4 regions of the Massilia sp. PAMC28688 genome follow, and region 1 is predicted to be linked to each of the others. Evidence: predicted binding sites of a transcription regulator. Region 1 holds the regulator's gene; each other region holds the start of a gene.
The links. The regulator sigma-54, encoded in region 1, starts transcription at its own class of promoters, with help from an activator protein. The targets are predictions, from matches to a motif close to TGGCANGNAANCTGCTTT.

Region 1 (7,665 bases):
GCATTGTTCTCATTACAGGTATTTCCGGTTCAGGTAAGTCAGTAGCTGTCAGGGTACTTGAGGACTCTGGATACTACTGCGTTGACAATCTCCCGCCCGCCCTGCTGCCAAGCCTGGTAAGCGCGCTCATTGCCGACGGTACCGAGTCGCTGGCGGTGGCAGTCGACGCCCGCAGCGCGCAATCGCTGGTCGAGCTGCCGGCCAATATCCGCATGCTTAAGGACGATGGGCACGACGTCAAGGTCATGTTCCTGACCGCCAATACCCATTCGCTGGTAGCGCGCTTTTCCGAAACGCGGCGTAGCCATCCCCTGTCGCACCAGCTGCGGCCCGACGAAAATCCCGCCTCGCGCCGCACCCTGATCGAATGCATCCTGGAAGAGCGCGAACGGCTGTCCGCCATCGAGCAGCTGGGACATGTGATCGACACCTCCGAACTGTCGGCCAACAAACTGCGCGCCTGGATCAAGGAGCTGGTGGCCATTGAGCGCGCGCCCATCACGCTGTTCTTCGAGTCGTTTGCATTCAAGCTGGGCGTGCCGCTGGACGCGGACTTCGTGTTTGACGTGCGTGCGCTGCCCAATCCCTACTACGACCTCACGCTGCGGCCGCTGACCGGCATGGACGCGCCGGTGATTGCCTTCCTCGACGCGCAGCCCAGCGCCGCCGAATTGCTGGAAGATATCCGCGCCTTTATCGCCAAGTGGCTGCCGTCATTTAAGACCGACAACCGCAGCTATCTGACGGTGGCGGTAGGGTGTACCGGCGGGCAGCATCGCTCGGTGTACATGGCCGAAAGGCTGGCCGCCTACTTCAGCCCGACCGAGCGCGTGGTACTGCGTCATCGCGAACAGAGCTAGTCCGCCCGCCACAGTCCGCAGGGGCCGCCCCCTTGAAGATCAGCCTTGCAAGTGCCGCAGCGGATGCGCGCTGTCCGGCCACACCGGCATGAAAAAGCGCGCCACCATGTCCTCGCTCACCTGCTCCAAAGTCGGCGGATTCCACTTCGGCGCATTGTCCTTGTCAATCACCAGCGCGCGCACGCCTTCCAGCACTTCGCCGTGTTCAAAGTTGTGCCGCACCATGGTGCGTTCCATGCGCAGGCAGCCCGCCACATCGAGGCCGGCACCGCGTACCAGCAGTTCGCGCGTTACGCACATCATCAGCGGTGAACGCTGGCGCATGGCGGCCAGCGCCTTTTGCGCGAAGGCACTGTCGTCGCCTTCGAGCGACAGCATGATGGCGGCGACCGACGGGGCGCCGAAATGGCGGTCGATGTCAGCGCGCGCTGCTGCCAGTTCACTGCTGCCAGACTGTCCAGCAAACGGCGCCGCAAAATTGCTGATCGCCTCGCGCAGCTGCGCCCCTGGCGTGGCGTCGATGAGCGCGCCAAGCGCTGCCATCTGCTCGTGCGGCACGAACAGGTCGGCCAGTCCCACGTACAGCGCATCGGCCGCACCGATGGTCAGCCCCGTCAGCCCCAGGTAGTTGCCCAGCTGCCCCGGCGCACGGGACAGGAAGTAGCTGCCCCCCACATCGGGAAACAGGCCGATGTTCACTTCCGGCATGGCCATCTTGGTTTTTTCAGTCACGATGCGGATGCGGCAATCCGGGCCGCCCTGCGCAATGCCCATGCCGCCCCCCATGACCACGCCATCCATCAAGGCCACGTAAGGCTTGGGATACAAGTGGATCAGGTGGTTGAGTGCGTATTCCTCGGTGAAAAAGTCTTCCAGCAGCGCGCTGCCTCCCATGGGCGTGGCATGACCGCACTCATGGAAAAAGCGGATGTCGCCGCCGGCGCACAGCGCCTTGGGACTGCTGCTGCCGATGACCACCGCATCGATCCCGGCGTCGTCACGCCACGCCTCCAGGATGGCGGTCAGGTCGCGCACCATCTGCAGCGACAGCGAATTGAGGGCCTTCGGGCGGTCGAGGGTGATGATGCCGGTTCGGTCGGCAACGCGATGCAGGACGTATGTGCTCATGGCAGGCAGTAGGAAAGAGAAAAGAGCGCTATTTTACCGCCGCACTGGAGCGCCACCAATTGCTTCCGGCAAGCCGCCCGGGCCCGCACCTGACCAGGGCGCCGGATGCTGACCGCGAACAGCAAAAAGGCGCCCTCGCGGACGCCTTTGGCTGTGGAACCCGGTGCAGTTACACCGCTTCCGGGCTCTGCTCTTCAGGCATGTGCTTGATGGCCTGGTGATTGTGGTCCTGGACCTTGCCCTTGTACTTCATGACCTGGCGGTCGAGCTTGTCGACCAGGCAGTCGATGGCCGCGTACAGGTCGTGGGAGAGGCTTTCCACATAGACAGTTTTGCCGGACAGGCGCAGATTGATTTCGGCCTTCTGGCGCTTTTCTTTTTCAGTGAGATTGTCGACGGTGAGAATCACGGCGATATCGATCACCTGGTCGAAATGGCGCTTTACGCGCTCGAGCTTGGCTTGTACGTATTCACGGATGGCTGGTGTCACTTCGAGATGATGTCCGCTAATTGTGAGATTCATACACACTCCTAAAGATGGTGTCACTTTCAGTTCATGCGCGTGCGCAGAGGAACAAGGCTTACCACCTGGCATTGCCAGGCAATACTGCAATCTACAGACACTTTCGGAGACTGACGGGCGGGATTTTGAGCGCTTCCCGGTATTTGGCAACGGTCCGGCGCGCAATGACCATACCCTGTTCCCCCAGCATGTCCGCAATCTTACTGTCGGATAATGGATTTTTAGGGTCTTCTGCTCCTGTCAATTGCACAATCAGCGCGCGAATCGCCGTCGAGGATGCTTCTCCCCCCGCTTCGGTGGCGACGTGGCTGCCGAAAAAGTACTTCAACTCAAACATGCCGTGCGGGGTCAGCATGTATTTCTGCGTGGTGACACGAGAGATGGTGCTCTCGTGCAGACCAAGTGTATCAGCAATTTCGCGCAGCACAAGTGGGCGCATGGCAACCGCCCCGTGCGAAAAGAAATTGCGCTGGCGCTCAACAATTGCCTCCGAAACACGCAGGATGGTGTCGAAACGCTGGCGCATGTTTTTGATCAGCCACTTCGCTTCCTGCAGCTGCGCGCTCATCTGTCCTTCGCCCTTGCCCTGCTTGAGCAGGCTGGCATACATATTGTTCACCCGCAGGCGCGGCATGACTTCATTGTTGAGCGATACCGACCAGCCGCCCTTGGCCTTGCGCACGATCACGTCCGGCACCACGAAGTCCGACACGTCCGACGCGAACACGGCGCCCGGATGCGGATTGCACTGGCGGATCACGGCCTGCGCCTCGCGCAGGTCTTCGTCATCGCAGTCGAGGGCCTTTTTCAGCTTGTTGAATTCGCGCTGCGCGAACCAGGCCAGGTGCTTGTCGACGATGGCCAGGGCCATGCGCCGCGTGACCAGCGGTACGCCCGGCATGGCCTTGATCTGCAGGCACAGGCACTCCGAGGCCGAACGCGCCCCCACGCCCACCGGGTCAAAGCTTTGCAGCAGCGCCAGCGCGGTCTTCATTTCGTCGAAGTCGATCTCCAGTTCGGCCGGCAGGCGTTCGTGGATCTCTTCCAGCGTTTCGGTCAGGTAGCCATTGTCGTCGAGCGCATCGATGATCAGCTCCACCAGTGCGCGGTCGCGCCCTTCGCTCACCGTTACCCGCATCTGCTCCATCAGGTGCTCGCGCAGCGTGGTCGACGACGCTTCCAGCTGCGGGCGCGAGTCTTCATCGTCCGAGCCCTTGGCACGGGTCTGTTCGCCCCAGTCGGCGTCGCCTTCCGGTCCCTGCGGCGCTTCGCTGTCCGGCGCATCGCCACCCTCCGCTTCGGCCGGCGCCGGTGCATCCTGGGCGCCCGGCTCCGGCGCCGCTTCGCCCGGCGTGGCATTGCTGCCGATGGCGCCGTCGGCCAGCAGGCGTACCGAGTGGTCAAGCGGATCGTCCAGGCGTTCGAGCAGCGGATTGTCGGTCAGCAGCTGCTCCAGTTCCTGGTGCAGCTCCAGCGTGGACAGCTGCAGCAGCCGGATCGACTGCTGCAGCTGCGGCGTGAGCGCCAGGTGCTGCGAGGTGCGTAGTTGAAGTGACTGTTTCATCGCTTACATGCGGAAGTGTTCACCAAGGTAGACGCGCCGTACCGATTCGTCCGCGATGATGTCGTCTGGCCGTCCCGACGCCAGCACCGCACCCTGGTTGATGATGTAGGCGCGGTCGCAGATGCCAAGCGTCTCGCGCACATTGTGGTCGGTGATCAAGACGCCGATGCCGCGCTCTTTCAGGAAGCGCACGATGCGCTGGATCTCGATGACGGCAATCGGGTCGACGCCGGCAAACGGCTCGTCGAGCAGGACAAAGCGCGGGTTGGTCGCCAGCGCGCGCGCGATTTCCACGCGCCGCCGCTCGCCGCCGGAGAGCGACATGGCCTGGCTCTCGCGCAGCTTTTCAATCTGCAGGTCGGCCAGCAGGTTGTCGAGGCGCTCGTTGATCTCGGTCTTGGAGAGCGATTTGCCATCCACCTTTTGCAGTTCGAGCACGGCGCGGATGTTTTCTTCCACTGTCAGGCGCCGGAACACCGAAGCCTCCTGCGGCAGATAGGACAGGCCGAGCGTGGCGCGGCGATGAATCGGCATGGTCGAAATATCGACCCCGCTGATATCGATACTGCCCGCGTCCGACGGCACCAGGCCCACGATCATGTAGAACGAGGTGGTCTTGCCGGCGCCGTTGGGGCCCAGCAGGCCCACGACCTCGCCGCACTCCACCTGCAGCGAGACGTCGCGCACCACCAGCTTTTTGCCATAACTTTTCTGCAGCCCGCGAACGATCAGCGTGCTGCCGCAGCGTTTCGGTTCCATGCTCAGGTCCCCGGCGACTGTGACGGAGCCGGAGCCGGAGCCGGAGCCGGAGCCTGCGCAGGCGTCTCCGTTGCGGCGCGCGGCCGGCGCGGGGCGATGATCAATTGTCCGCGGCCGCCGCCAGGCTTGCTGGCGCCGCTGGCATCATTGCGGGCCGTGAATACCTCGCGCAGACTGTCGTAGGAAATGTATTCGCTCTGGATTTCGTCAGTCAGGCGCGTGCCTTCCAGCTGGCGAATGCGGGCGCCGGAAAACAGCTTGACCAGGGCGCTGCGCTCGTCGTACTCGATGCGCGCCGCCTCCCCTTCCACCCACAGATTGGGGCCACCGTCGCGCTTCTGGCGGAAGGTCGCAGGCTTGCCACCGTTGCTGGTCATGGTGATCTGCATGTAGTCGTCGGCCGTGCGCTTGATGACCACCCGTTCGGCGCGCAGCACCAGCGTGCCCTTGGTCACAATGACGTTCCCGGTCAGGATGGTGGTCTGGTTGACTTCATCGACCACCAGGTCGGTGTAGTCGATCACGGCGGTCTTGCCCGCGTCTGCCTTTTCGGCCGAGGCGGACAGCATGGCCAGCCCCATGACGGCGATTGCGATAATTTTTTTCATGTTCTTGTCAGTCTGTTTGTTTGGTCTTGCCCGATGCTAGCGCGCCGCCGGTGGCGGATACACCATCCTGCCGCGGCCCATCGTGATCTGGCGCGTGGCGTCGTTGGCCTGCATTCCCATGCCGGTAATGGTGGCGCTGCCCATTGTCATCTTGACCTGCTGGTCCGTTTTCATGCGGTCTTCGTCCGGCAGCACTGTCAGCGCCTCGGTCTGCATCTGCATTGCGCGCGTGGTGGCCGATGCCGGACGGCTGATATCGACATTTCCCAGCAGGTCCACCTCGTTGTCCTGGTGCCGGATGCGCGCGCTGTTGGCCCTGGCCGTCATGGGCGGCGCGCCCGGGGTCAGGTTCTTCAGGATCGGCCGCTCGACGATGGACACGTCGCTGTGCGGCCGGTGCGTGAGGCGCTCGCCATGGAACAGGTAGCGCGGCTTGCCGTCAGGAGTCATGCGCACGAAGCTGAATTTTTCGATGATGTAATCCGGCTCGTCGCCCGCATCGGGGTTGAAGCTCACATCCGGCCGGTTCATGACCTGCACCAGCCAGAACGAACCGGCGGCCAGGAACACCCCGGCCGTGATCATCGCCAGCAGCGGCCAGCGGTGGGCTGTGCGCTTGTGTTTATCCATCAGGCGAAATACGGCGCCAGCGCCGCCTCGTACGTACCCTGGGCACGCATCACCATGTCGCACACCTCGCGCACGGCGCCGCGCCCGCCCCCCGCGCGCGTGACGTAATGGGCGCGGTGCTGCACCTCCGGGTGGCCGGTTGGTACGGTGACGGCAAAGCCCACCTGCAGCAGCAGCGGCAGGTCGATCACGTCGTCGCCGATATAGCCGCACTGGTCGGCCGTCAAGCCGGTTGCCTCCAGCAGGCGCGCAAAGGCCACCCGCTTGTCGTGGATGCCCTGGTGCACGTGCTGTATGCCCAGGTCGGCCGCGCGCCGCACCACGATCGGCGAATTGCGGGCACTGATGATGGCGGTCGCCACCCCGCTTTTCTGGAGCAGCTGGATGCCCAGGCCATCGAGCACATTGAAGGTCTTGGTCGCTTCGCCATCCGGGCCGTAGGTAAGGCTGCCGTCGGTCAGTACGCCGTCGACGTCAAAGATCATGACCTTGATGGCCGCAGCGCGGCGCATGTGCGCAAGTTCGGTGCGGGGACGCTCTGCCGCGATGTTGTTCGGGTCAGTCATCAGATCACCTTTGCGCGCGTGAGGTCGTGGATGTGCAGGGCGCCCACCAGGCGATCTTCATCATCGACCACCAGCATCTGGTTGATGCGGTTTTCTTCCATCACGTGCACCGCGTCCACGGCCAGCTGCTCCGGCCGCACGCGGCGCGGATTGGCGTGCATGACGTCGCGAATGACGATCTTGGTGAAGTCCTGGACCCGTTCGATGAGGCGGCGCAGGTCGCCGTCGGTGAACACGCCGATCGGGTGGCCGGCTTCATCGACCACCGCCGTCATGCCCATGCCTTTCTGGGTGATTTCAAGCAGGGCCGTGGCCAGCGGCACGTCGGCCAGCACGCGCGGCACCGCCTCGCCGCTGCGCATCACGTCGCGCACGTGGGTCAGCAGGCGCCGGCCCAGGGCACCACCGGGGTGGGAGCGCGCGAAGTCTTCTTCCTTGAAACCACGCGCGTCCAGCAGAGCCACGGCCAGGGCGTCGCCCAGGGCCAGCGTGACCGTGGTGGAAGCGGTGGGTGCGAGGTTGAGGGGGCAGGCTTCCTTGGCCACCGAAACATCGAGGTGGACGTCGGCCAGCAGCGCCAGCGAGGACTTGGGATTGCCCGTCATGGCGATCAGGGGCGCACCCATGCGCTTGATGATGGGCAGGATCGACATCAGTTCTGCCGTTTCGCCGGAATTGGAAATGGCGATAAAGGCATCCTGCGCCGTGACCATGCCCAGGTCGCCGTGGGCAGCTTCTGCCGGATGGACAAACATGGCCGGGGTACCGGTGGACGCCAGGGTGGCGGCGATCTTGCGCCCGATGTGGCCGGACTTGCCGATGCCCGACACCACCACCCGGCCACCGCAGGCAAGCAGCAGGCCCACAGCCTTGCCCACGCTGTCGTCGCCGAGCAGGCGCCGCTGGAGCGCGTGCATGGCGTCGACTTCGATGTCGAGCGTCTCGCGCGCCATGTCCATGGCCCGTTCGAGCGCTTGCTGGTCAAAACGGTCAAAAGCTTTCAGCATTGTTTTTTCATCGGTTACAC
Region 2 (7,665 bases), 360 kb from region 1:
ATGGCCATGTCGACCGAGACTTCGCCCGCTCGGCAGGGCAGCATTTCCGGCAAAGCGCCACTGGTTGGCACGGTGTCGGCACAGGATGTCCTCGATAATCTTGAAGCGGGCGACAGGACCGTGATCGATGCCCGCGCGCCAGACCGCTTCCGCGGCGAAAATGAAACCATGGACCCGGTGGGCGGCCATATTCCCGGCGCCAAAAACCGCTTTTTCAAGGACAACCTGCAGGCGGACGGACGCTTCAAGAGCGCAGCGCAATTGCGCAGCGATTTTGCTCCCTTGGTCAGCGACCCGGCCAAGGCCATCATGCAGTGCGGTTCCGGCGTGACCGCCTGCCACAACCTGCTGGCACTGGAAGTGGCCGGCCTCGAAGGCGCGGCGCTCTATCCCGGTTCATGGAGCGAGTGGTGCGCCGATCCCGCGCGCCCCGTATCGAAAGATTCATAGGCGCCCGATTGGCCGCTCAGTCGAAGAACTGCATGCCTGAGTAGGGCGCACTGCGGCACTGTTCGAGCCGGGACTGCAAAGTCCCGGCATGCACTTCCAGACGATGGCCATCGGGATCAAGGAAGTAAATGGAGTCGCCTTCGCTGGTATCGGCCTTCCATTCGATCACGCCGGCCGCCCGCAGCTGCGCGGCAAAATCTGCAAACTGGTGCGCCTCGACCGACAGGGCGTAATGCGTGTAATCGCCCTCGCCGGCGGAGGGGCGTGCGCCACCAGTGGCCAGGCATAGCCAAAGCTGGCCAAGCGACAGATATGCTCCCCGGTCCCACCTTGCGCAGCGCCTGAATCCAAGCACATCGCCATAAAACGCCATGCTGCGATCAAGATCGGTGCAGGATAAGGTCAGGTGATTCAATCCGGTGAGCATGGGGTGGTCGGCGCGCTGATAAAAGCCGATTCTAGCAGCCTTCCCATTGGCTTCACTTCATGAGAATTTGACAGCCCTACGCCCCGCCGGCGCCGGAATAATGCAACCGAGTTGCACTTAAAGCGCATTGGACCTACAATCCATGCAATGAACTCCCCATCTTTCCTTGCCCGTGCAGAAGTCTTGATCACGGAAACCGGCTCCCGGCTCACGGGGGCGCGCGTGCGCGTGCTGGGCTTTCTGCTGGCGCAGCAAGCCGCGGTGACCCATCACGACATTGAAGGCGCACTGGGCGGCGCGGAGAAAATTGACCGGGTCACCTTGTATCGGACCCTGGACTGGCTGGTGGCGCAGGGCCTGGCGCACAAGATGATGAGCGAAGACCGGGTCTGGCGTTTCCGCGCCAACGAAAGCGCCGCCGCGCACCGCCAGCACGCCCATTTCAAATGCGAGCGCTGCGCCACCATGATCTGTTTGGGGGGCATGGCGGCGGCAGCCAAATCGCTGGCACTGCCGCCGGGCTATCGCGCGCTGGAAGTGGAGATGACGGTCAAGGGACTGTGCCCTGCCTGTGCCTGAAGCGCGTTCGGCAGGCCAATGAATGCAACCGAGTTGCAGGCAATTTACCGATAGATGCAACTCAGTTGCGAAACAAGGAAACCAATGATGGAAATTCAAGCGGCAGCGCCGAGCATGGCGCTCATGTTCGTACTTGGACTACGGCACGGCCTCGCCCCCGACCACATAGCCTTTATCGATGGTATGGCCATGCAGGGCGTGCACGAGCGCTCGTCCTCTGCGCGCTGGGTGGGCGCCCTGTTTGCGCTGGGCCACGGCCTTGCCATCACGTTCATGGCCGTGCTGTTCGGCGCCCTTGGCGTGGCGCTGGCCCTACCCTCGCCTGTCCAGCGGCTTCTGGAATGGATGCCGGTGCTGCTGCTGATTGTCCTGGGCACGGTCAATTTGCGCCAGTTGCTGCGCCAGGCCAGCTTCGCCCCGCCGGCGTGGAAAGACCGCATCCTGCCCGGCCGGCTGCGTCACAGCGCGCATCCCGTGGCCATTTTCAGCGTTGGCATTATCTTTGCGCTGGTGTTCGAGAGCGTGGCCCAGGCCGCAAGCTGGGGCTACGCCGCCAGTGCGCATGGCGGCGCCATGGCCGCCCTCGTTGCGGGCCTTGCGTTCACAGCCGGCATGCTCATTACCGATACGGCAGACGGCTTGCTGATGGCCCGCGTCTTTTCGCGCCCGGCCGGCCAGGGACGCGACTACCGGCGCGTGGTGGGGTGGTGCATGGTCGTGCTGTCATACGGGGTGGCGCTCTACACCATCGCTGACCTGGCAGCGGGCACGCCGTAATAAGCGCTGGCATCTCCGTTACGTCCCTGGAAGCGCGTGAAGTAACGACAAAACCGGCAGTCCTCAGCGCACCCGCGACAGCACCGCGACCGCGGGAGCCGCGGACCAGCCGGCGCAGGAGTTATCCACAATTTATCAGGAATTTCTGTCGGAAAACTTTACAGGGCACTACAGCAAGTTTTCTTTCTGATTTTTAAGTTACTGAAAGTAAAGACATTTTCCCGACTGGCACAGGAATTGCTATCGTTATCGCAGCATTACCTGATTCAAACCAATATCCAAAATCTAAAACTAGGGAAAACATGAAAACAATTATCGCCGCATGCGTCGCCTCACTGGCGCTGGTCAGCACCGCAGCAAGCGCTGGCCCATTTATTGAGAAAGGCGACGCTGGCTACAGCATCCTGACCGCGATGGACGTCACCCATGCCACGACCACGATCCGTGGTTCCCTGCGTGGGGCCGATTCGGTCGATATGTACGCATTCAACTGGAAGGGCGGCGCATTCACGGCCCAAACGAGCAGCAACTTCGATCCAATGCTGTTCCTGTTCACCAGCACCGGCAACAAGGTCGCCTTTAACGACGACCATATCAGCCTGCAATCGTACATTGGCCTGGATCTGGCGGCCGGCAAGTACCTGATGGCGATCAATCAATATTCGTTCAACTACGGCGGTTCAGTGACGGGATTCGCGAACGCACCAGCGTTCCGCGGCAATAACGGCAACTACTCTATCAACTTCAACAGCGCAATCAACGCCGTACCAGAGCCAGCTTCGCTGGGTCTGCTGGGTGTAGCTGTACTGGGCCTGGCTCTCGCACGCCGCCGCAAGCACGGCTAATCACCGTCTGTCGTCGGACAGGACAACCCGCGCTCGCCTGACGGCCGCGCGGGTTTTTTTCCGCCTTTCGGAGTGGAAGGCTGAGCGCCCCTGGCAGGGAAGCTGAGCATTATTCGCCGCCGGCGAGGGGTGGTACACTGCAGGATCAATCCCTGTCCGGATTTCGAGGGCCTCGCCAGCAGGCAAGGAGCAAGCATGACCGCACTGGCTGCACTGCTATTCACCGTTCTCGCGGCCGCCGTGGTCCTGTTCCAGCTTGCCTTGGTGTGGGGTGCACCGTATGGCGCGCTGACGCTGGGCGGCACCTACAAGGGAGCCCTGCCGCTGCCCGTGCGGGTGGTGCCGGCACTGTCGGCCATTCTTCTGGCGGCCTTTGCGATGGTGGTACTGATCCGGGCGGACCTTGTCCTTCCCCAGTGGGCACTGCAAGCGCGTTCGCTGATCTGGCTTGTGATTGCGTACTGCGCAGTCGGCGTGGCCGCCAATTTCTTCACCCCCAGCCGCAGGGAGCGCACGCTGTGGCTGCCTGTGGTGTCCTTGATGCTGGTCTCAAGCGCCATCACGGCCTTTGCCTGAGCGACGCAGCGCCCGCGCACCCGCTTCTTCCTCAACGCACGTGCGACAGTACCACCACAATTGCCACGCCCAGCGCAATGAGCACCACCTGCGGCACGGTTTCGCGCAGCGTGGCGCGGCGCTGCATCTGCGGCATCAGGTCGCTCACGGCAATGTAGATGAAACCTGAGGCGGCGAAGACCAGCACATAGGGAATGAATTCGCTGGCCCGGTCGAGCGTGTAATAGCCCAGCAAGCCGCCGGCAATGGCCATCATGCTGCACAAGAGATTGAACACGTAGGCGCGCAGGCGCGAGAATCCGGCGTTGAGCAGCACAATGAAGTCGCCGATTTCCTGCGGAATTTCATGGGCAATGATGGCCAGGCCGGTGACGATGCCCAGCTCGGGATTAGCCAGGAACGCTGCGGCGATCAAAATCCCATCCGTGAAATTGTGCAGACCGTCGCCCACCAGGATCATCCAGCCGGACTTGCCGGCCTCGCGCTTGTCGTGACCATGCGAATGATGATGCCCGTCCCCTTCATGATGGTGCGAGTGGCGCAGGATGGCAAATTTTTCAAGCAGGAAGAAGGTCAGCAGGCCGCCCAGCAGCGTGGCAAACAGGCTGCGCGCATCGGCGCTGGACTCGAAGGCTTCCGGCAGTGCATGCAGGAACGAGGTCGACAGCATGATGCCCACCGACAGGCTGACCAGGCGCTCGACCATCTTCGACAAAAAGGCGAACGAAAACACCGCGGCGGCGGTAATGCTGGCCAGGCCTCCGATAGTGGTGGCAAGCAGGATGGAAACGAGAATCGGGTCGATGGTGAAACCTTTTGTACGAACTTGCAATTGGCGCAAGCCGGGCATTGTACCGCCCCTGCCCGGCTTACAGCTCAGTTCTGTACAAAATTCCCCGCGCCGGCACCAGGACCGGTGATAGGCCCTGGTGCCCCTGCCCTGGTGCCCCTGCTTAAGGCGTCAGCGTGAAATTGACGTTGATGGCATTGGCCGTCGCAATGACAACCGGCGTTGGCAGCGTCTGGGCAGTGTAGCCGGCAGCGCTGGCCTCGACGTTATAGGTCGCCGCGCCCGGCGCTGCTGCATTGCTGGCAAACGTCAGCGGCAGCGTGCTGCTGTAGACGGCATAGTTTGGATTGGTCAGCGGCAGGCCGGTGATGCTGTAGGCGCCGATATTGACGTCTGCACCCGCATACTTGACGGTCACGGTCGGGCCGGAAGCGAGGGTCTGCTTGGCCGCCACATAGGCGCCGGTGGTGGTCGAGACGGGCGACAGCACAACCGTGCCGGAGATGGACCCGGTAGGGCTCGCGGCAAGGGTGATCGGCGCAGCCGTGGTGCTCACGGCGGTGGTCGTGGTCGCGGCAACCGGCACGGCGCCAATGACGCTGGCGGCGGCATTGTCGGCCGTGATGACCACATCGTACGTACCGGCCGGCAGGCGCGCGAGCCGGAATTCGCCGGTGGCGCTTGGCACGGTGGCGCTCACGATCACACCATTTTGCTGGGCGCTGACCATCGGCTTGGCTGCCAGCTGGGCAGTGCTGATGTAACCGGAAATGCCGTTCAGTATCGCGGGAATGAGCTTGACCACCGGCTTGAGCGCGTAGTTGCCGTTGCCCTTGGTGAGCACCGACTTGCAGGCGTCAAAGTCGATCACGATGTCGGTCTTGGCGCCGGCCACCACCTCAAAGTTGCCCACCAGCTTGAGCCCGCTTTGCACGGCGCTTGGGGTATCAAGCGGCTTTTCGGTGCCGCCGGTCGGTACCACACTGTTGGTCAAGCCATTGCCGGTATTCGGGTCGAGCACCAGGCGCACCTGGTTGTAGGTGCCGGTGGCAAGTTCCGTCTCGCCGAGCAGGTCCACCGCGCCATTGGTCAGTGTGAGCAGGTTGATCTTGCGCGGGCTGGCCGGGGTAATGTCGGTCCAGCTGCCGTCGGTCTCGGCAGCCGTGGCGCTCTTGTGCACACGGACCTTGGAAACCGTCACGTTGACGGCGTCAAACCCGCACGCCGGGGCATCCGTCAGGAATGCCGCTACCCTGCCCGTGGTCGCGCCGGGCGTGCCGCCGGTGCCGGAATCGCCGCCTCCGCCCCCGCAGGCAACCAGGGTGGCTGCCGCGATCAGCGATGTGGTCGCCAGGCTAAAACGTTTGAATGTGGTGGTCATTGAATGCCTCTTGGAATGTGGTGACTCGAATTGAACCGGCAGCCTGGTGCGCAGTTATCAACGTACTATACATTCTGATAAGCAACAATTTGGTGCGCCAGCCCACATTGAAACACGTGCTTACACTTTAACCGTGGTTATGTTGCTAATGCGCCTCGTCCCAGTTTTTGCCGATGCCGACTTCCGCCAACAGCGGCACCTTCAGCGACGCCACCCCCGCCATGAGCGCCGGCAGCGTCTCCTTGACCAGGCCCAGTTCGCTCTCCGGGACTTCCAGCACCAGTTCGTCATGCACCTGCATGATCATACGCGTTGCCATGCCGGTCTGTTCCAGCCAGTCCTGCACCGCGATCATGGCCAGCTTGATCAGGTCGGCCGCGGTGCCCTGCATGGGCGCGTTGATCGCAGCGCGTTCGGCACCCTGGCGCCGCGGCCCGTTGGGCGAATTGATTTCCGGCAGCCACAGGCGGCGGCCAAATACGGTTTCCACGTAGCCGCGTGCCTTGGCCTGCAGGCGCGTGTCTTCCATGTACTGGCGCACGCCGGCAAAGCGCAGGAAGTATTTGTCGATGTAGCTTTGCGCCGCCGCGCGTTCCACGCCCAGGTTGGCGGCCAGGCCAAAGGCGCTCATGCCGTAGATCAGGCCGAAGTTGATCACCTTGGCGTAGCGGCGCTGTTCGCTGTCGACTTGCGCCGGTGGCACGCCAAAGATTTCGGCGGCGGTGGCACGGTGAATGTCTTCGCCTTCCGAGAACGCGCGCAGCATGGCTTCGTCACCGGAAATGTGCGCCATGATGCGCAATTCAATCTGCGAATAGTCGGCCGAGACGATCACATTGCCTGGCCCCGCAATGAAGGCTTCGCGGATGCGGCGCCCCTCGGCGGTGCGGATCGGGATGTTCTGCAGGTTGGGATCGTTGGATGAGAGCCGTCCCGTGACCGCCACCGCCTGCGCGTAGTTGGTATGCACGCGGCCCGTCTCGCGGTTGACCATGCGGGGCAGCTTGTCGGTATAGGTCGACTTGAGCTTGGACATGCTGCGGTATTCGAGCAGGATCTTGGGCAGCGGGAAGTCTTCCGCCAGTTTCTGCAACACTTCCTCGTCGGTCGACGGTGCGCCGGACGGCGTCTTCTTGATCACCGGCAGCTGCAGCTTGCCAAAGAAGATCTCGCCAATCTGCTTGGGCGAGCCCAGGTTGAATGGACCGCCGGCCAGCTCATACGCTTTCTGTTCCAGCTCCATGATGCGCGCGCCGAGCTGGTGCGATTGCGCCTCCAGCAGCGCCGCGTCCACCAGCACGCCGTTACGCTCGATCTTTTGCAGCACCACGGACGTGGGCAATTCGATGGTGTTGTAAATGTATTCGAGCCTGGCGTCGCCCAGCACATGGCCTTTCATCGCGTGGTGCAGGCGCAGGGTGATGTCGGAGTCTTCCCCGGCATATTCCGTGGCGCGCGCCAGGTCGACCTGGTCAAAGCAGATCTGGCCTGCGCCCTTGCCGCACACTTCGGTAAACGGGATGGTGCGGTAGCCCAGGTGGCGCATCGCCATGCTGTCCATGTCGTGCGGCTTGTGCGACTCGAACACATACGATTGCAGCAGCGTGTCGTGGACCACGCCGCGCAGCGTCACGCCATGGTTGGCCAGGATATGGCTGTCGTACTTGAGGTTCTGGCCCACCTTGGGCTTGGCCGGGTCTTCCAGCCAGGCCTTCATCTTTTCCAGCACCAGCTCACGCGGCAGCTGGGCCGGCACGCCCGCGTAGCGGTGCGCCACCGGGATGTAGGCGCCCTTGCCTGCTTCGATTGCCAGCGATATGCCGACCAGCTGCGCCGTCAT
Region 3 (7,665 bases), 970 kb from region 1:
CAACAGCGCGAGCGGACGCATGCCGCGCAGCGTGCGCTCGCCCGCCAGCGCGCCCTCCCAGTACGGCGGACGGCGGATATAGGTGGTCTGCGCGCGCCAGTCGTACAGCGGCGAAACCTGGGCGCCGTCATCATCCTGTTTGGCGAACATGGGAATGTAGACCTTGCGGTACTGTTCCGGCTTGACGCTGGAGGCGACGATGGCGTCGATCTCCTCATCGCTTGGCCAGATATCCTTGAGCGTGACCTGCTGGCCATCGGCGTCGATGCCGAGAATGTCCTTCTCGATGTCGAAGCGGATGGTGCCGGCAATGGCATAGGCCACTACCAGCGGCGGCGAGGCCAGGAAGGCCTGGCTGGCATACGGGTGGATGCGGCCGTCGAAATTGCGGTTGCCCGACAGGACAGCGGTGGCGTACAGCTTGCGGTCGATGATCTCCTGCTGGATCACAGGGTCGAGCGCGCCGGACATGCCGTTGCACGAGGTGCAGGCGTAGGCCACCACGCCAAAGCCCAACTGCTCGAGTTCAGGCATCAGGCCAGCTTCTTCCAGGTACAGCGTGACGGTCTTGGAGCCGGGAGCGAGCGAACTCTTGACCCAAGGCTTGCGCGTGAGGCCGCGCTGGTTGGCGTTGCGCGCCAGCAGACCTGCCGCAATCATGTTGCGCGGGTTGTTGGTGTTGGTGCAGCTGGTGATGGCGGCGATGATCACGGCGCCGTCTGGCATGAGGCCAGGCTCGTTTTCCACCACGCCGCTGATGCCGCGCGCGGCCAGCTCGGACGTTGGCACGCGATTGTGCGGGTTCGAGGGTCCCGCGATATTGCGCACCACGGACGACAGGTCGAAGCTGAGCACGCGCTCGTATTCGGCCGTCTTCAGGCTGTCGGCCCACAGGCCAGTTTCGCGCGCATACAGTTCCACCAGTTTGACCAGTTCATCGTCGCGGCCCGTCAGACGCAGATACTTGATGGTCTGCTCGTCGATGTAGAACATGGCGGCCGTGGAACCGTACTCCGGCGCCATGTTGGAGATGGTGGCGCGGTCGCCCAGGGTCAGGTGCGATGCACCCTCGCCAAAGAATTCCAGGTAGGACGACACCACTTTTGCCTTGCGCAGGAATTCGGTCAGTGCCAGCACGATGTCGGTGGCAGTGATGCCGGGCTGCGGCTTGCCAGTGAGCTCCACGCCGATGATGTCGGGCAGGCGCATCCACGAGGCGCGGCCCAGCATCACGCTTTCCGCTTCCAGGCCGCCCACGCCAATGGCGATCACGCCCAGCGCATCGACCATGGGTGTGTGCGAGTCGGTGCCAACCAGGGTGTCCGGGAAGGCCACGCCGTCGACCACCTGGATCACGGGTGACATGCGCTCCAGGTTAATCTGGTGCAGGATGCCGTTCCCGGGCGGGATCACGTCCACATTCTTGAACGCCTTCTTGGTCCAGTTGATGAAGTCGAAGCGGTCTTCGTTGCGGCGGTCTTCGATGGCGCGGTTCTTGTCAAAGGCGTCGGGGTCAAAGCCGCCGCATTCGACTGCCAGCGAGTGGTCGACCACGAGCTGGGTTGGCACCACCGGGTTGACCAGCGCGGGATCGCCGCCCTGCAGGGCAATGGCGTCGCGCAGGCCTGCCAGGTCCACCAGCGCGGTCTGGCCCAGGATGTCGTGGCATACCACGCGCGCGGGGAACCATGGAAAGTCCAGGTCGCGGCGGCGCTCGATGAACTGCGACAGCGAGGCATTGAGCGAAGCCGGGTCGCAGCGGCGCACCAGGTTCTCGGCCAGCACGCGCGAGGTGTAGGGCAGCTTGTCGTAGGCGCCCGGCGCGATGGCGTCGACCGCGGCGCGCGTGTCGAAGTAATCGAGCTCGGTACCGGGCAGCTGTTTGCGAAATTGGGTATTCATATAATCCTGTGAAAGCTTATTTGCGTTCCGAGATCGGCACGAATTTGAGGTCTTCCGGACCCACGTAGTTCGCACTCGGGCGGATGATTTTGTTGTCGATGCGCTGCTCGATCACGTGCGCTGCCCAGCCGGAGGTGCGCGAGATGACGAACAGCGGCGTGAACATCGCGGTCGGTACGCCCATCATGTGGTACGACACGGCGGAGAACCAGTCCAGGTTGGGAAACATCTTTTTGACTTCCCACATGACGCTTTCCAGGCGCTCGGCGATATCGAACATCTTGGTCGAGCCTGCGTTTTCCGACAGCGTGCGCGCCACTTCCTTGATCACCTTGTTGCGCGGGTCGGACACGGTATACACCGGGTGGCCGAAGCCGATGACCACTTCCTTGTTGGCGACGCGGCTGCGGATGTCCGCTTCGGCTTCATCGGGATTCTCGTAGCGCTGCTGGATGTCGAGCGCCACTTCATTGGCGCCGCCATGCTTGGGACCACGCAGCGCGCCAATGGCGCCGGTGATGGCCGAATGCATGTCCGAACCGGTGCCGGCGATGACGCGCGCGGTGAAGGTCGACGCATTGAATTCATGCTCGGCGTACAGGATGAGCGAAGTATGCATCGCCTTTTCCCACTCCTTGGATGGCTTGTGGCCGTGCAGCAGGTGCAGGAAGTGGGCGCCGATGGAATCGTCGTCGGTCTCGGTCTCGATGCGCTTGCCGTTGTGGCTGAAGTGGTACCAGTACAGCAGCATGGAGCCAAAGGAGGCCATGAGGCGGTCGGCAATGAAGCGCGCGCCCTGCACGTTGTGATCATCCTTTTCAGGCAGGACGCAGCCCAGGGTCGATACGCCCGTGCGCATCACGTCCATTGGATGGGCCGACGCGGGCAGCGCCTCGAGCGCCGCTTTCACTGCCTGCGGCAGGCCGCGCATGGAGCGCAGGTGCGCCTTGTAGCCGCGCAGCTCGCCGTCGGTCGGCAGCTTGCCATGGACCAGCAGGTAGGCGATTTCCTCGAACTCGCAGGTATTGGCGACATCGAGAATGTCGTAGCCGCGGTAGTGCAGGTCATTGCCGGTCTTGCCGACCGAGCACAGGGCCGTGTTACCGGCAGCGACGCCGGACAGGGCGACAGATTTTTTCGGTTTGAAAGCGACAGCTTCCGGGGCGTTGGTCGTATCGGACATGGGAACTCCTGTAGTTAAGTTTTGTGGATTATTTTTCTTTACCCTGGGCGAACAGCGCGTCGAGCTTTTGCTCGTACTCGTGGTAGCCGAGGTAGTCGTACAGGTCCATGCGGCTTTGCATGGTGGGCACCACGTTCTTCTGCGTGCCTTCGGCGCGCAGCGTCTTGTAGAAATTGAGCGCGGCTGCGTTCATGGCGCGGTAGGCGCCGCAGCAGTACAGGGCAATGTCCACGTTGTGGGCACGCAGTTCATCGAGCGTAAACAGGGGCGTGGCGCCAAACTCGGTCAGGTTGGCCAGGATCGGCACGTTCACGGCGGCGCGGAACTGGCTGTACATTTCCAGTTTGGTGATCGCCTCCGGGAAGATCATGTCGGCACCCGCTTCCACATAGGCGCAGGCGCGGTCGATGGCGGCGTTCAAGCCTTCGACCGCGAGCGAATCGGTGCGCGCCATGATGACGAAGTGTTCGTCATGGCGCGCATCGACGGCGGCCTTGATGCGGTCGACCATCTCCTCTTTCGTGACCACTTCCTTGCCGGGGCGGTGGCCGCAGCGCTTGGCGCTGACCTGGTCTTCCATGTGGACGGCGGCGACATCGGCGCGGATCATGTGGCGGATGGTGCGGGCGATATTGAAGGCGCCGCCCCAGCCGGTGTCGATATCGACCATCAGCGGCAGGCCGCAGGCGTCGGTGATGCGCTGGGCGTCGGTGATGACGTCATCCATGGTGCTGATGCCGAGGTCCGGCATGCCGAGCGAGTTGGCGGCAACGCCGCCGCCGGAGAGATAGACGGCCTTGTAGCCGGTCTGCTCGGCCATGCGTGCGGTATAGGCGGTAATGGTGCCCACCACCTGCAATGGCGACTCTTCCTGCACTGCGCGGCGAAACAGCGCGCCTCGGGATTCCCTCATGTAGTTCTCCTGTTGATGTTGCATTTGACTGGTAACTGGAGCTCCTTTCGCAAGCAGCGTGCCACCCTGTGGAAACCAGTGGTTCGCCTTGAAAATCAATCACTTAGCGATTGAAACAATGTTTCAAATACTGCTCGTACATGAAATATTGTTTCACGCGATGTTTCAATGTGAAACACGGTCTATAATGCGTGATGGACTCACTCACCGACACTCTCGAGCGGCCGGTCATCTGGACCGTATCGGTCTCGCGCCTGTACGACCTGTTTCGGGACATCACGCTCGAATATGACCACGTCGCGTCGATTGAACCAATCAACCTTGGCTTTGACGACGCCGCACGCCATATCCGCGAACGCATGGCCACCGAGCGCTGCGATGTCGTCATTGCGGCCGGCTCCAACGCGGCCTATCTGAAAGGCCGCGTTTCCGTCCCCGTCATCATTGCCAAAGCCAGCGGCTTCGACATGATGCAGGCCCTGGCACGCGCGCGCCGGGTCTCGGACAAGATCGGCGTGATTACCTATCAGCGCCAGCATCCGGAACTGGCTGAATTCTCCAGCACCTTTGGTGTGCCGATCGCGCAGCGCACCTACGCCACCGAGGAAGACGCACGGGCGCAGATCAACGAGATGAAAGCCGCCGGGATCGAAGTCATCGTCGGCGCCGGATTGATTACCGACCTGGCTGAAGAAGCGGGGCTGACCGGCGTGTTTGTGTATTCGGCCGCCTCGATCCGCCAGGCGTTTGACGACGCGCTGGAAATGGCGCGCCTGACGCAGCTCGAATCGAAGCGCGCGGTGCGCACCGTGGTCAACGATACCCTGCGCGCCAAGCATGGCCTGAATGACCTGCGCGGCGTGTCGGAGGCGATGGAACGCCTGCGCCAGTCGGTCGTGCTGTATGCGAAGTCGCCGGCGACAGTGCTGATCACCGGCGAAACGGGCACCGGCAAGGAACTGGTAGCACAGGCGATCCACCGCGAAAGCCCGCGCAGCCTGGGCGCCAACCGTCCGTTCGTGGCGGTGAACTGCGGCGCCATCGCCGAATCGCTGCTGGAGTCCGAATTGTTCGGCTACGAGGAAGGCGCTTTCACCGGTTCACGCCGGGGCGGCCATGCGGGCCTGTTCGAGGCGGCCAATCGGGGCACTTTGTTCCTGGACGAGATCGGCGAAATGCCCTTGCCACTGCAAACACGCCTGCTGCGGGTACTCGAAGAGCGCGAAGTGGTGCGCGTGGGCGGCACACGCCCCATTGCAGTTAGCGTGCGCATCATCTGCGCAACCCACTGCGACCTGGAAGCGCGCGTGCGCGAGGGCCGCTTTCGGGCCGACCTGTTCTACCGCCTGGCCGTTCTGCGCCTCTCCATACCTGCGCTGCGCGAGCGTAGCGAAGACATCGGCCCGCTGGCCGAGTGGTCGCTCAAAAACGCCCTGGCAGCGCTGGGCGAGCGCCCCCACCCCAATCTGCGGGCGGAAATCGCCGCCTGCACACCGCTGCTGACCAGGCACGCATGGCCCGGCAATGTCCGTGAACTGCGCAACCTGATGGAGCGCCTTGCACTGTTCCTGGCGGCGGAACCGCTGCAGGCGCTCACGCCGGCGTTCATTCAATCGGTCTCGCCCGAGCTGGCGGGGGTGGTGCCCTCTGCAGCTGCCCCGCCGCCGCCCGAGCGCGAAACGGCGGCCCAGGTGCTGGCGCGTTTTGGCGGGCGCCGCGACGAAGCTGCCCGCTACCTTGGCATCAGCCGCACCACCCTGTGGCGCAAGCTGCGAGAGCAGCCCGGGTGACGCACTGCTCAGCGATCCGGACCATCGGCCAGCAGGCCCTGGTCCAGGCAGACGCCCTGCGCTTGCAGCCATGCCGTCACGCGCCCGAGGGCTGGTTCCTGCAGCCGCGCGGCGCATGACGCAATGAACCGGCAGCGCGCATCTTCAGTTCGCCCGCGCAGGGCGTCGACAATCACCCTGAACAAATAGTGCTGGCCCAGCTGATCGGCGCTGTTGAACATCCCTTCGAACGAGGCGCTTTTTTCCAGCCACGGCACCACATAATTGTGTGCAGTCCGGACCAGCACCGCAGAGAGCGCAGCGAGGTCGGTGGACGGTCCGATCGTGAACCAGATATCGCGCCCGGCAGCCATCTCCCGAACCCACCACGGCTCGCGCTGCGCCGGCAGCGCTGCGTCGAGCCGCCCGCGCACCGCGGCGGCGGCCGTATCCGGGTGCTGGGCAATGTCGGTGCGCCACGGCTCGCCCAGCAATTGCCCGGTAATGTTTAGCAATGCAGGAAATTGCACGCCGAGATTGATGCAGAATTTGCCGGTACTGCCCTCGTTCCATTTGCCCCCCTGGAAGTCGAAGATCTCGAAACAGCGTTCGTCCCCGGCTCCGCTGTCGCGCCAGAGCTTACGGCTCTTGCGCGTAAATCCAAGCGGGGCCATGGCGGTGCCCAATTCGGCAGCGAGAAAATCAATTTTCTTGCCAATCTTTGCATCTTGGGCAGGTACGGATCGCGGCATCGATACTCCTGTTATTACGCGTATATTTTCGGTGCATGAATTATGCAAAACTAATTGCAAGTATTCAATACGCCTGCCGCCCCGACGGTCCGATCAGCCGTTCGGCTCCCGCACGCGGTGCGCAATACCTGCCGTGAAGCGGCACCCTGCCTTCCTGATCTGGCATGGCAAGCCATAAAAAAAACCCGCCGCAGTATGCACCGGGGCGGGCTTTTTGCACATTGATGTGCTTACTCGATTTCGACCGTTTCCTGCGGCGCTGCCGGTGGCGGCAGGTCGCCTTCGGGGAAGTCGAGCGTGACATTGTCCTTCTCGTCCATGTCGACCGTGACCTTGCCGCCGTTGACCAGGCGGCCGAACAGCAGCTCGTCGGCCAGGGCCTTGCGGATCAGGTCCTGGATCAGGCGCGACATCGGGCGTGCACCCATGAGCGGATCGAAGCCTTTCTTGGCCAGGAACTTGCGCAGCGACTCGGTAAAGATGGCCTCGACCTTCTTCTCGTGCAGCTGCTCTTCGAGCTGCATGAGGAACTTGTCGACCACGCGCAGGATGATTTCCTCGTCCAGCGCACGGAAGCTGATGGTCGCGTCGATCCGGTTGCGGAACTCGGGCGTGAACATGCGCTTGATGTCGGCCATCTCGTCGCCCTGCGCCTTGGAGTCGGTAAAGCCCATCGAGCGCTTGGTCAGGCTTTCGGCACCGGCATTGGTGGTCATGATGATGATCACGTTACGGAAGTCAGCCTTGCGCCCATTGTTGTCGGTGAGCGTGCCATGGTCCATCACCTGCAGCAGGATATTGAAGATATCCGGATGCGCCTTTTCGATCTCGTCGAGCAGCAGCACGGCGTGCGGCTTCTTGGTGATTGCCTCGGTCAGCAGGCCGCCCTGGTCGAAACCAACATAGCCCGGGGGCGCGCCAATGAGACGGCTGACCGCATGCCGCTCCATGTATTCGGACATGTCGAAGCGGATCAGTTCAATGCCCAGGATGAAGGCAAGCTGCTTGGCCACCTCGGTCTTGCCTACGCCGGTCGGACCGGAGAACAGGAAGGAGCCAATCGGCTTGTCGGTCTTGCCCAGGCCCGCACGCGCCATCTTGATCGCTGACGACAGCGCATCGATGGCAGGATCCTGGCCGAACACC
Region 4 (7,665 bases), 1.2 Mb from region 1:
GGACCGGCTTACCAGCCGACACGGCGGTCATTTCAGTTGCATTCAAAACGGATTCTTTCACTGTCGTTAAACCGTAACCGGCCAAGCCTCAGTTATCGGTGCTTGCATAAGATCACAAATTTTATCATGCGCCCCCTTTGCAGAACCTGGCCATAAGCCTTTTTGCACCAACATTACATTCTGGTCAAACATGGTAAATCAAGCTGCTGCTCAAGAAACCTCACCAGTCCTGGACAAGGACGCACCGTTAAAAGAAGATATCCGCCTGCTTGGACGCCTGCTCGGCGACGTCCTGCGCGACCAGGAGGGCGAAGAGGTCTTCAACGTCGTCGAAACCATTCGCCAAACGGCCGTGCGCTTCCGGCGCGAAGACGATGCCGCCGCCGGCGAAGAACTGACCACGCTGCTGCACAAGCTCTCGCGCAACCAGACCATTTCGGTGGTGCGCGCGTTCTCGTACTTTTCGCACCTGGCCAACATCGCCGAAGACCAGCACCACATCCGCCGCCGCCGCGCGCACCTGCTGGCCGGCTCCGCGCCCCAGCAGGGCAGCGTCAGCTTCGCCCTGAAAAAGCTGAGGCAAGCCGGCGTGGAAGGCGAAACCGTGCGCGAGTTTTTCAAGGAAGCCCTGATTGCCCCGGTGCTGACGGCCCACCCGACCGAAGTGCAGCGCAAAAGTATTCTCGACGCCGAGCATGACATCGCGCGCCTGCTGGCCGAACGCGACCTGCCCCTCACACCCAAGGAGCGCCTGGCCAACACCGACCTGCTGCACGCCCGCATCGCGACGCTATGGCAGACGCGCATGCTGCGCTACTCCAAGCTGACGGTGGCCGACGAAATCGACAACGCCCTGTCCTACTACCGCATCACCTTCCTGCGCGAGCTGCCTGGCCTGTATGACGACATCGAACAGGAAATCGCCGAGCAGTATCCGGGCGAAGGCCTGGCGCTGGGGAACGCACGCTATGTGCAGATGGGCAGCTGGATTGGCGGCGACCGTGACGGCAACCCGAATGTCAACGCCGGCACCATGCAGCACGCGCTGGTGCGCCAGGCCACCACCATCCTCGACTTCTATCTCGAGGAAGTGCACGCCCTGGGCGCCGAACTGTCGATTTCGACCCTGATGGTGGGCGCCAGCCCCGAGCTGCAGGCACTGGCCGATGTCTCGCCCGACCACTCGCCGCACCGCAGCGACGAGCCATACCGGCGCGCCCTGATCGGCATCTATGCGCGCCTGGCCGCCACCGCCCGCGCGCTGGGCGCGACCAACATCCTGCGCAAGGAAGTGGGCCACGCCGAGCCGTACGCGCAGGCCTCCGACTTTGCCGATGACCTCAAGATCCTGGCCGCTTCGCTGCGTGCCAACCATGGCGCGCTGCTGGTCAAGCCGCGCCTGGCCACCCTGCTGCGTGCTTCGGGCATTTTCGGCTTCCATCTCGCCTCGCTCGACATGCGCCAGTCGTCGGACGTGCACGAGCGCGTGCTGGCCGAGCTGTTTGCCAGCGCCGGCGTGCAAGCCTCGTACGCCCAGCTCGACGAAGCGCAGAAGGTGGAACTGCTGCTGGCCGAACTGGCGCAGCCGCGCCTGCTGTATTCTCCCTACGCAAAGTACAGCGCCGAAGCCGATTCCGAGCTCTCCATCCTGCGCGCGGCGCGCGACATCCGCGCCCGCTACGGCGTGCGCGCCATCCGCAACTACATCATCTCGCACACCGAGACCGTGTCGGACCTGCTGGAAGTGCTGCTGCTGCAAAAGGAAACCGGCCTGCTGCGTACCCAAGCGGGTGAACTCGACGCCATGGTCATCCCGCTGTTTGAAACCATTCCCGACCTGCAGCGCGCCGCGGCCATCATGGGCGAGTGGATGGCAATCCCGATGGTCAAGGAACTGATCGCCAAACAGGGCATGCTGCAGGAAGTCATGCTGGGCTACTCGGACTCGAACAAGGATGGCGGCTTCCTCACTTCCAACTGGGAGCTGTACAAGGCCGAGATCCATCTGGTGAAGGTGTTCGCCGAAGCGGGCGTGAAAATCCGCCTGTTCCATGGCCGCGGCGGCACCGTGGGCCGCGGCGGCGGTCCAAGCTACGAAGCGATCCTGGCGCAGCCGCCGGGGACCGTCAATGGCCAGATCCGCCTGACCGAACAGGGCGAGATCATCGCCTCCAAGTTCTCGAACGCCGAAATCGGCCGCCGCAACCTGGAGCTGCTCGTTGCCGCCACGCTGGAAGCGACGCTCACGCCGCACGCGGCCGAGGGCGACAAGGCGCAGCGCCTGGCCGGCTTTGAAGACATCATGGCCGACCTTTCGGCGCGCGCCTACAAGGCTTACCGCAACCTGGTGTACGAGACTCCCGGCTTTACCGACTACTTTTTTTCGGCCACCCCGATTGCGGAAATCGCGGAGCTCAATCTTGGTTCACGCCCGGCCTCGCGCAAGTCGACCAAGCGCATCGAAGACCTGCGCGCCATTCCCTGGGGCTTTTCGTGGGGCCAGTGCCGCCTGCTGCTGCCGGGCTGGTACGGCTTCGGTTCGGCCATCACGCAGTGGATCGAAGAAGGCAACCGTGACGAAAAGATCGCCACGCTGCAGGCCATGTTCAAGGAGTGGCCATTCTTTGCCACGCTGTTGTCGAACATGGACATGGTGCTGGCCAAGACCGACCTGGCGATCGCGTCGCGCTATGCGGAACTGGTGGCCGACGTCGAACTGCGCGAGCGCATCTTCAAGCGTATCGCGGCCGAACATGGCACCACCCTGCGCTGCCTGGAAGCGATCACCGGCGCGCATGAACGCCTGGCCGGCAACCCGCTGCTGGCCCGTTCGATCCAGAACCGCTTCGCCTACCTGGACCCGCTCAACCACCTGCAGGTCGAGCTGATCCACCGGCACCGGAAGGTAGCAGGCGACCCGGCGCAGATCGACGAGCGTGTGCATCGCGGCATCCATCTGTCAATCAATGGCGTGGCCGCAGGCTTGCGCAACACAGGCTAAGGGCCTGTAAATATTTTTGTGCGGTGAAACAATTGGAGAGACTTGGTGTCATTCTGATATGTAGAATGAACCTCGGATAGTAAAAAGGGTGCGACATCCTCGTGCCCCTCTCCTGACTAGCCCATTGGCGCACCCGAAGCGATTCGGGTGCGCATTTTTTTGGCCACGCGTGTGTGCTGGCATCGAAGGCATCAAACTTCCATTGCGTGGCGGCGACACAGCATTGACCAGTTACCGCGTCAGCGGCTGCGCAGCAGCAAGGTGCCGAGGGCATTCACAGCGACCGGCACAGCCGGCAAAAAAAAACCCAACAGTTGCTGACTAACTGTTGGGCACGCGCTATGCAGTGTGCACTGCGACGAACTCCAGATGACGATCAGGCGCTTTTCTTGCGACGAGCAGCAACCAGGCCAACCAGGCCCAGGCCCATGAGAAGGACAGAGGTCGGCTCTGGCACCTCGTTCGCGGCGCTCAGCGTCCACACGCCCGGGGTGTAGCCGTTCGTATAGTAGTTGTAGTTGTAGTCATTGCCATAGAGGCCCTTGCCACTGGCGTAGATCTGGCGGCTCGGGTTGCTGATATCGTAGAAGTAATTCGTGTAGGAGTAGCTGTTCGGATAGTCAGCGTCAATGAACAGGAAATTGTTTTGCAATCCGTCGAACGACACCACGCCGCCACCCGACACCCAGGTGTACCCGTAATAGTAGTCGCTGGTCCTGTGCATGCTGGAAGCGTAGAGGTTGCCGCTGCCGTTGTAAGCGATGCCATTGATCGAGGCCGTGATGTTGGACAGGTTGGTGATCAGGTTGCCATTGGCGGTACCGGTGAAGCTGCCTTCGATCAGCACGCCATTGCCAAAGGCATAGCTGTAATTGTAGAGAGCGTCAGCGTGAGCTGCCGGTGCAGCAAAGGCGGCGGAAATCAGGGCAGCGATGGTGATAAGCTTTTTCATGATTCTCTTTCAGAGTTAATTGGTCTTATCCCAGCTATAGCACAATGCATGCCAGCAACAATTATTGATGGAAATCAATGAATTGCAATATGCCCCGCCACCCCGCCGCCAACCGCTGTAATGTTTCTCGACATAACCTTTAGTTTTGTTTTGGAAACGACAAGATTAATCAGATCAATGATGTTCAAGTCGCCACATTCCTTCCCGTAAAAATGTCGTCATTACAATTCCCCCCCTCTTTGGCCACATCCACATGTAAAGAATGTCGACATGCGTCCGGCTCCAAGCGCCACGGCTGGACCACTCCGATGCCCAAAAAAAAAGGGCGCCCCCAACGGAACGCCCTCATTCACCACCTCAGCACTGCACTAACAATTTCCCAAGTTCAGGGTCAGACCACTTAAACCGGTCAAAATCAATGTCTTGCCGGCAGTGTTAGATGCCTCTGCCTCAATGGTTGTGCAGGAAGCTCTTGAGCTTGTCCGAGCGCGACGGCTGACGCAGCTTGCTCATGGCTTTGGCTTCAATCTGGCGAATCCGCTCGCGCGTGACGTCAAACTGCTTGCCTACTTCTTCCAGCGTGTGATCGTTCGACATTTCCACGCCATAGCGCATGCGCAGCACCTTCGCTTCGCGCGGCGTGAGCGAGTCCAGCACTTCCTTGATCACGTTGCGCATCGATGCATGCAGCGCCGCGTCCAGCGGGGCCAGCGTGGTGTTGTCTTCGATGAAGTCGCCCAGTTGCGAATCGCCATCCTCGCCCATCGGCGTTTCCATCGAAATCGGCTCTTTCGCGATCTTCATGATTTCGCGAACCTTGTTCTCTGGCATTTCCATCTTGAGTGCCAGGGTTGCCAGGTCCGGCTCGCTGCCCGTTTCCTGCATGATCTGGCGCGAGATGCGGTTCATCTTGTTGATCGTCTCGATCATGTGCACCGGCACGCGGATGGTACGGGCCATGTCCGCGATCGAACGGGTAATCGCCTGGCGAATCCACCACGTGGCGTAGGTCGAGAACTTGTAGCCGCGGCGGTACTCAAACTTGTCCACGGCCTTGAGCAGACCGATATTGCCTTCCTGGATCAGGTCGAGGAATTGCAAGCCACGGTTGATGTACTTCTTGGCAATGGAAATCACGAGGCGCAGGTTGGCCACCGTCATTTCCCGCTTGGCGTGACGGGCCCGCTTTTCGCCGGCCGCCATCTGCTTGTTAATCTTGCGCAGGTCGGCCAGCGGCAGCGCCACGCGCGCCTGCAGGTCGATCATGCGCTGCTGCAGTTCCTTGATGGCAGGAACATTGCGGCTCAGGACCGTGCTGTACGGATAGGCGCAGTCGACTTCACGGTCAACCCAGCCCAGATCCGTTTCATTGCCCGGGAACACCTTGATGAAGTGGGCGCGCGGCATGCCGCAGCGGTCCACGCAGATGGCCAGCACGGCCTTTTCGATGTGGCGCACTTCATCCATCTGGCCGCGCAGGGTGTCGCACAGCTTTTCCACGACCTTGGCCGTGAAACGAATGCCCAGCAGTTCGTTGGAAATGACTTCCTGCGCCTTGACATACTTGGCCGAGCCGTAGCCCTCTTTCGTGAAGGCAGCCGCCATCTTGTCGAATTCGGCTTCGATCAGGGCGAACTTGTCGAGCGCGCCCACCTTGAGCTGATTGAGCTGCTCGGCCGAAAAGCCGGCCGCGCCGCCATTGGCGTCGCCATCTTCTTCCTCGTGCTCTTCATCGTCTTCTTCATCGTCGTCCGAGGCCACGTGCGGCGCCGGGGCGGCAGGCGCCGACGATTCGTTCAGGTCCACGAAACCGTCGACCACTTCATCGACCTTGATCTCGTCGCGCGCGATCTTGTGCGACAGCGCGATGATTTCAGCGATCGTGGTCGGACAGGCGGAAATGGCCTGGACCATGTCCTTCAAGCCGCCCTCGATGCGTTTGGCGATCTCGATTTCGCCTTCGCGCGTGAGCAGTGCCACGGCGCCCATCTCGCGCATGTACATCCGCACCGGGTCGGTGGTACGGCCAAAATCCGAATCGACCGTCGACAGTGCGGTGGCGGCGGCAGCTTCCACTTCGTCGTCGCTGGTGGCGGTGGCGACGGTGTCGGTCAGCAGCATCATTTCCGCGTCAGGGGCGCGCTCGTAGACGGCAATGCCCATGTCGTTGAAGGTGGCGATGATGCCTTCCACCGCTTCCGGATCGATGATGTTTTCCGGCAGCTGGTCATTGATCTCGGCATAGGTCAGGTAGCCGCGCTCCTTGCCCATGTTGATCAGGTTCTTGATCTGCAGGCGGCGGCGCTCCATGTCCGCTTCGGTCGCTTTCGGGTCGGCCGGCAGCGTCACGCCACCCTTGGCCTTGCGCTCCCTGGCTTTCGATACCGCCTTCAGTTCGGCGCGCTCGACCGCGTTCAGTGCCGCCACTTCATCATTCTCGGGCGTAAATTCGCTTGGCTTGCGGCCGCGGCGGCCCGGCACCTTGACCGATGGCAGCAGGTAGCCGGAAGTGTCGATGGCGGCCAGCGCGGCGGCGTCCGTGGTCTGGCTGACCGACTTGCCGGCCGTCTGGATCACATTCGGTTCCGCGTCCAGCGCCTTCTTGACGGCGCGCGCTTTCGGCGCCGCCTTCACGGCGCCCTCGCCCGCTTGCGCAGCATCCGCGGCCGGCGCGTCGACCACGGCCAGCTTGGAGCGCTTGCGCACCACCACCGGGGCCGAGGCCTCGCTGTTGTTGGCCGCCTCGGCGGCGGCAGCTTCCACGGCGGCCAGGCGCGAGCCTTTTTTGACGACCGTGACCTTGGCAGCCGCTTCCGTTTCCAGGAAATAGGACGTCGCAGTCTTGGGCACGGCCAGCGGCGCGGCGCCTTTGCGCGGCGCTTTGGCGGCGGTAAGGGTCAGGGTTTTGGCTTTGGTCGTCATAAAAACTCCAGTCAATAATCCAGCCGGACCGGGCGCAGGGTCCATCCAGATAAGTGTTCAGGTAGCCCGCGCTAAGGGCAATGGTGGCCGCATGCGGCCGCGCGCATCAGAACGAAAAAAAGCCCGCTGGTAAGAAACGGGCTTGATCTATTATTCCAGTGAAGAATAGAGGAGACACCGCCATTATGCCCCAATGCAAGATATAGGGATAATTGATATATCGCATATCAGATATCACCCAGGCTTATTCTTGCGGGACACCCACGGTCCTCTTTCGTCGAGCTGATACGTCTGCGCTGGCGCAAACCGCGCGCAGGGCAAGGGGCGGATCATACACGATTTCGCAGCGCGCGGATCATGTTGAAGCGCGGCACTGACGAATAAAATCCCGGCACGTGCGAATGTGTACATGCTATCCTTCCGGTTCCAGATCTTATTATGAAGTCAATGAATACAACTAGTCTTGTCGCCGAGCCGGCCGAAGTCCCAGCCGCCGCGGCACCCGCAGCGCCCGCCCCTGTCACTGAAGCGAGCGCCGCACCGGCGCCCAGCGCCGACGCCAAGCCTGACACTGCGCAGGCTCCGGCCACCCCGGCCAGTGCCCCGTCGCCGCGTTCGCTGCTTAAACAGTTCCAGCAGCAGTTCCCTGCCTTCCGCGATTGCCTGCCCCTTGCCATCGGCATCGACAAGCAGATTCTCGCGCGCATGCCCGATCTCGACCGCAAGACCATGCGCACGGCGCTGGGCATTCATACCGGATCGCTGCGCTACCTGCGCGCCATGGAAAAAG

Region 2: KY495_RS04405 (DVUA0089 family protein) is a predicted target of sigma-54. The motif match lies at 2,460-2,477, and genes of this name have one in related genera.
Region 3: prpB (methylisocitrate lyase) is a predicted target of sigma-54. The motif match lies at 4,045-4,062, and genes of this name have one in related genera.
Region 4: KY495_RS00435 (PEP-CTERM sorting domain-containing protein) is a predicted target of sigma-54. The motif match lies at 3,990-4,007, and genes of this name have one in related genera.

What each region holds. Positions count from the first base shown of each region.
Region 1 is NZ_CP080378.1:1,359,492-1,367,156, forward strand. It holds gene rapZ (RNase adapter RapZ) at 1-860, shown strand, start outside; gene KY495_RS06045 (enoyl-CoA hydratase/isomerase family protein) at 900-1,988, opposite strand; gene hpf (ribosome hibernation-promoting factor, HPF/YfiA family) at 2,158-2,511, opposite strand; gene KY495_RS06055 (RNA polymerase factor sigma-54) at 2,603-4,075, opposite strand; gene lptB (LPS export ABC transporter ATP-binding protein) at 4,079-4,834, opposite strand; gene lptA (lipopolysaccharide transport periplasmic protein LptA) at 4,837-5,442, opposite strand; gene lptC (LPS export ABC transporter periplasmic protein LptC) at 5,479-6,072, opposite strand; gene KY495_RS06075 (HAD family hydrolase) at 6,072-6,584, opposite strand; gene KY495_RS06080 (SIS domain-containing protein) at 6,638-7,665, opposite strand, start outside.
Region 2 is NZ_CP080378.1:996,339-1,004,003, forward strand. It holds gene KY495_RS04385 (sulfurtransferase) at 1-450, shown strand, start outside; gene KY495_RS04390 (VOC family protein) at 467-877, opposite strand; gene KY495_RS04395 (Fur family transcriptional regulator) at 1,025-1,456, shown strand; gene KY495_RS04400 (sulfite exporter TauE/SafE family protein) at 1,541-2,233, shown strand; gene KY495_RS04405 (DVUA0089 family protein) at 2,536-3,078, shown strand; gene KY495_RS04410 (hypothetical protein) at 3,274-3,654, shown strand; gene KY495_RS04415 (ZIP family metal transporter) at 3,686-4,504, opposite strand; gene KY495_RS04420 (DUF4382 domain-containing protein) at 4,608-5,825, opposite strand; gene polA (DNA polymerase I) at 5,971-7,665, opposite strand, start outside.
Region 3 is NZ_CP080378.1:392,680-400,344, forward strand. It holds gene acnD (Fe/S-dependent 2-methylisocitrate dehydratase AcnD) at 1-1,902, opposite strand, end outside; gene prpC (2-methylcitrate synthase) at 1,919-3,085, opposite strand; gene prpB (methylisocitrate lyase) at 3,114-3,998, opposite strand; gene prpR (propionate catabolism operon regulatory protein PrpR) at 4,193-5,788, shown strand; gene KY495_RS01705 (DUF4304 domain-containing protein) at 5,797-6,519, opposite strand; gene clpA (ATP-dependent Clp protease ATP-binding subunit ClpA) at 6,750-7,665, opposite strand, start outside.
Region 4 is NZ_CP080378.1:109,818-117,482, forward strand. It holds gene hemC (hydroxymethylbilane synthase) at 1-31, opposite strand, end outside; gene ppc (phosphoenolpyruvate carboxylase) at 191-3,001, shown strand; gene KY495_RS00435 (PEP-CTERM sorting domain-containing protein) at 3,378-3,953, opposite strand; gene rpoD (RNA polymerase sigma factor RpoD) at 4,404-6,875, opposite strand; gene KY495_RS00445 (ProQ/FINO family protein) at 7,314-7,665, shown strand, end outside.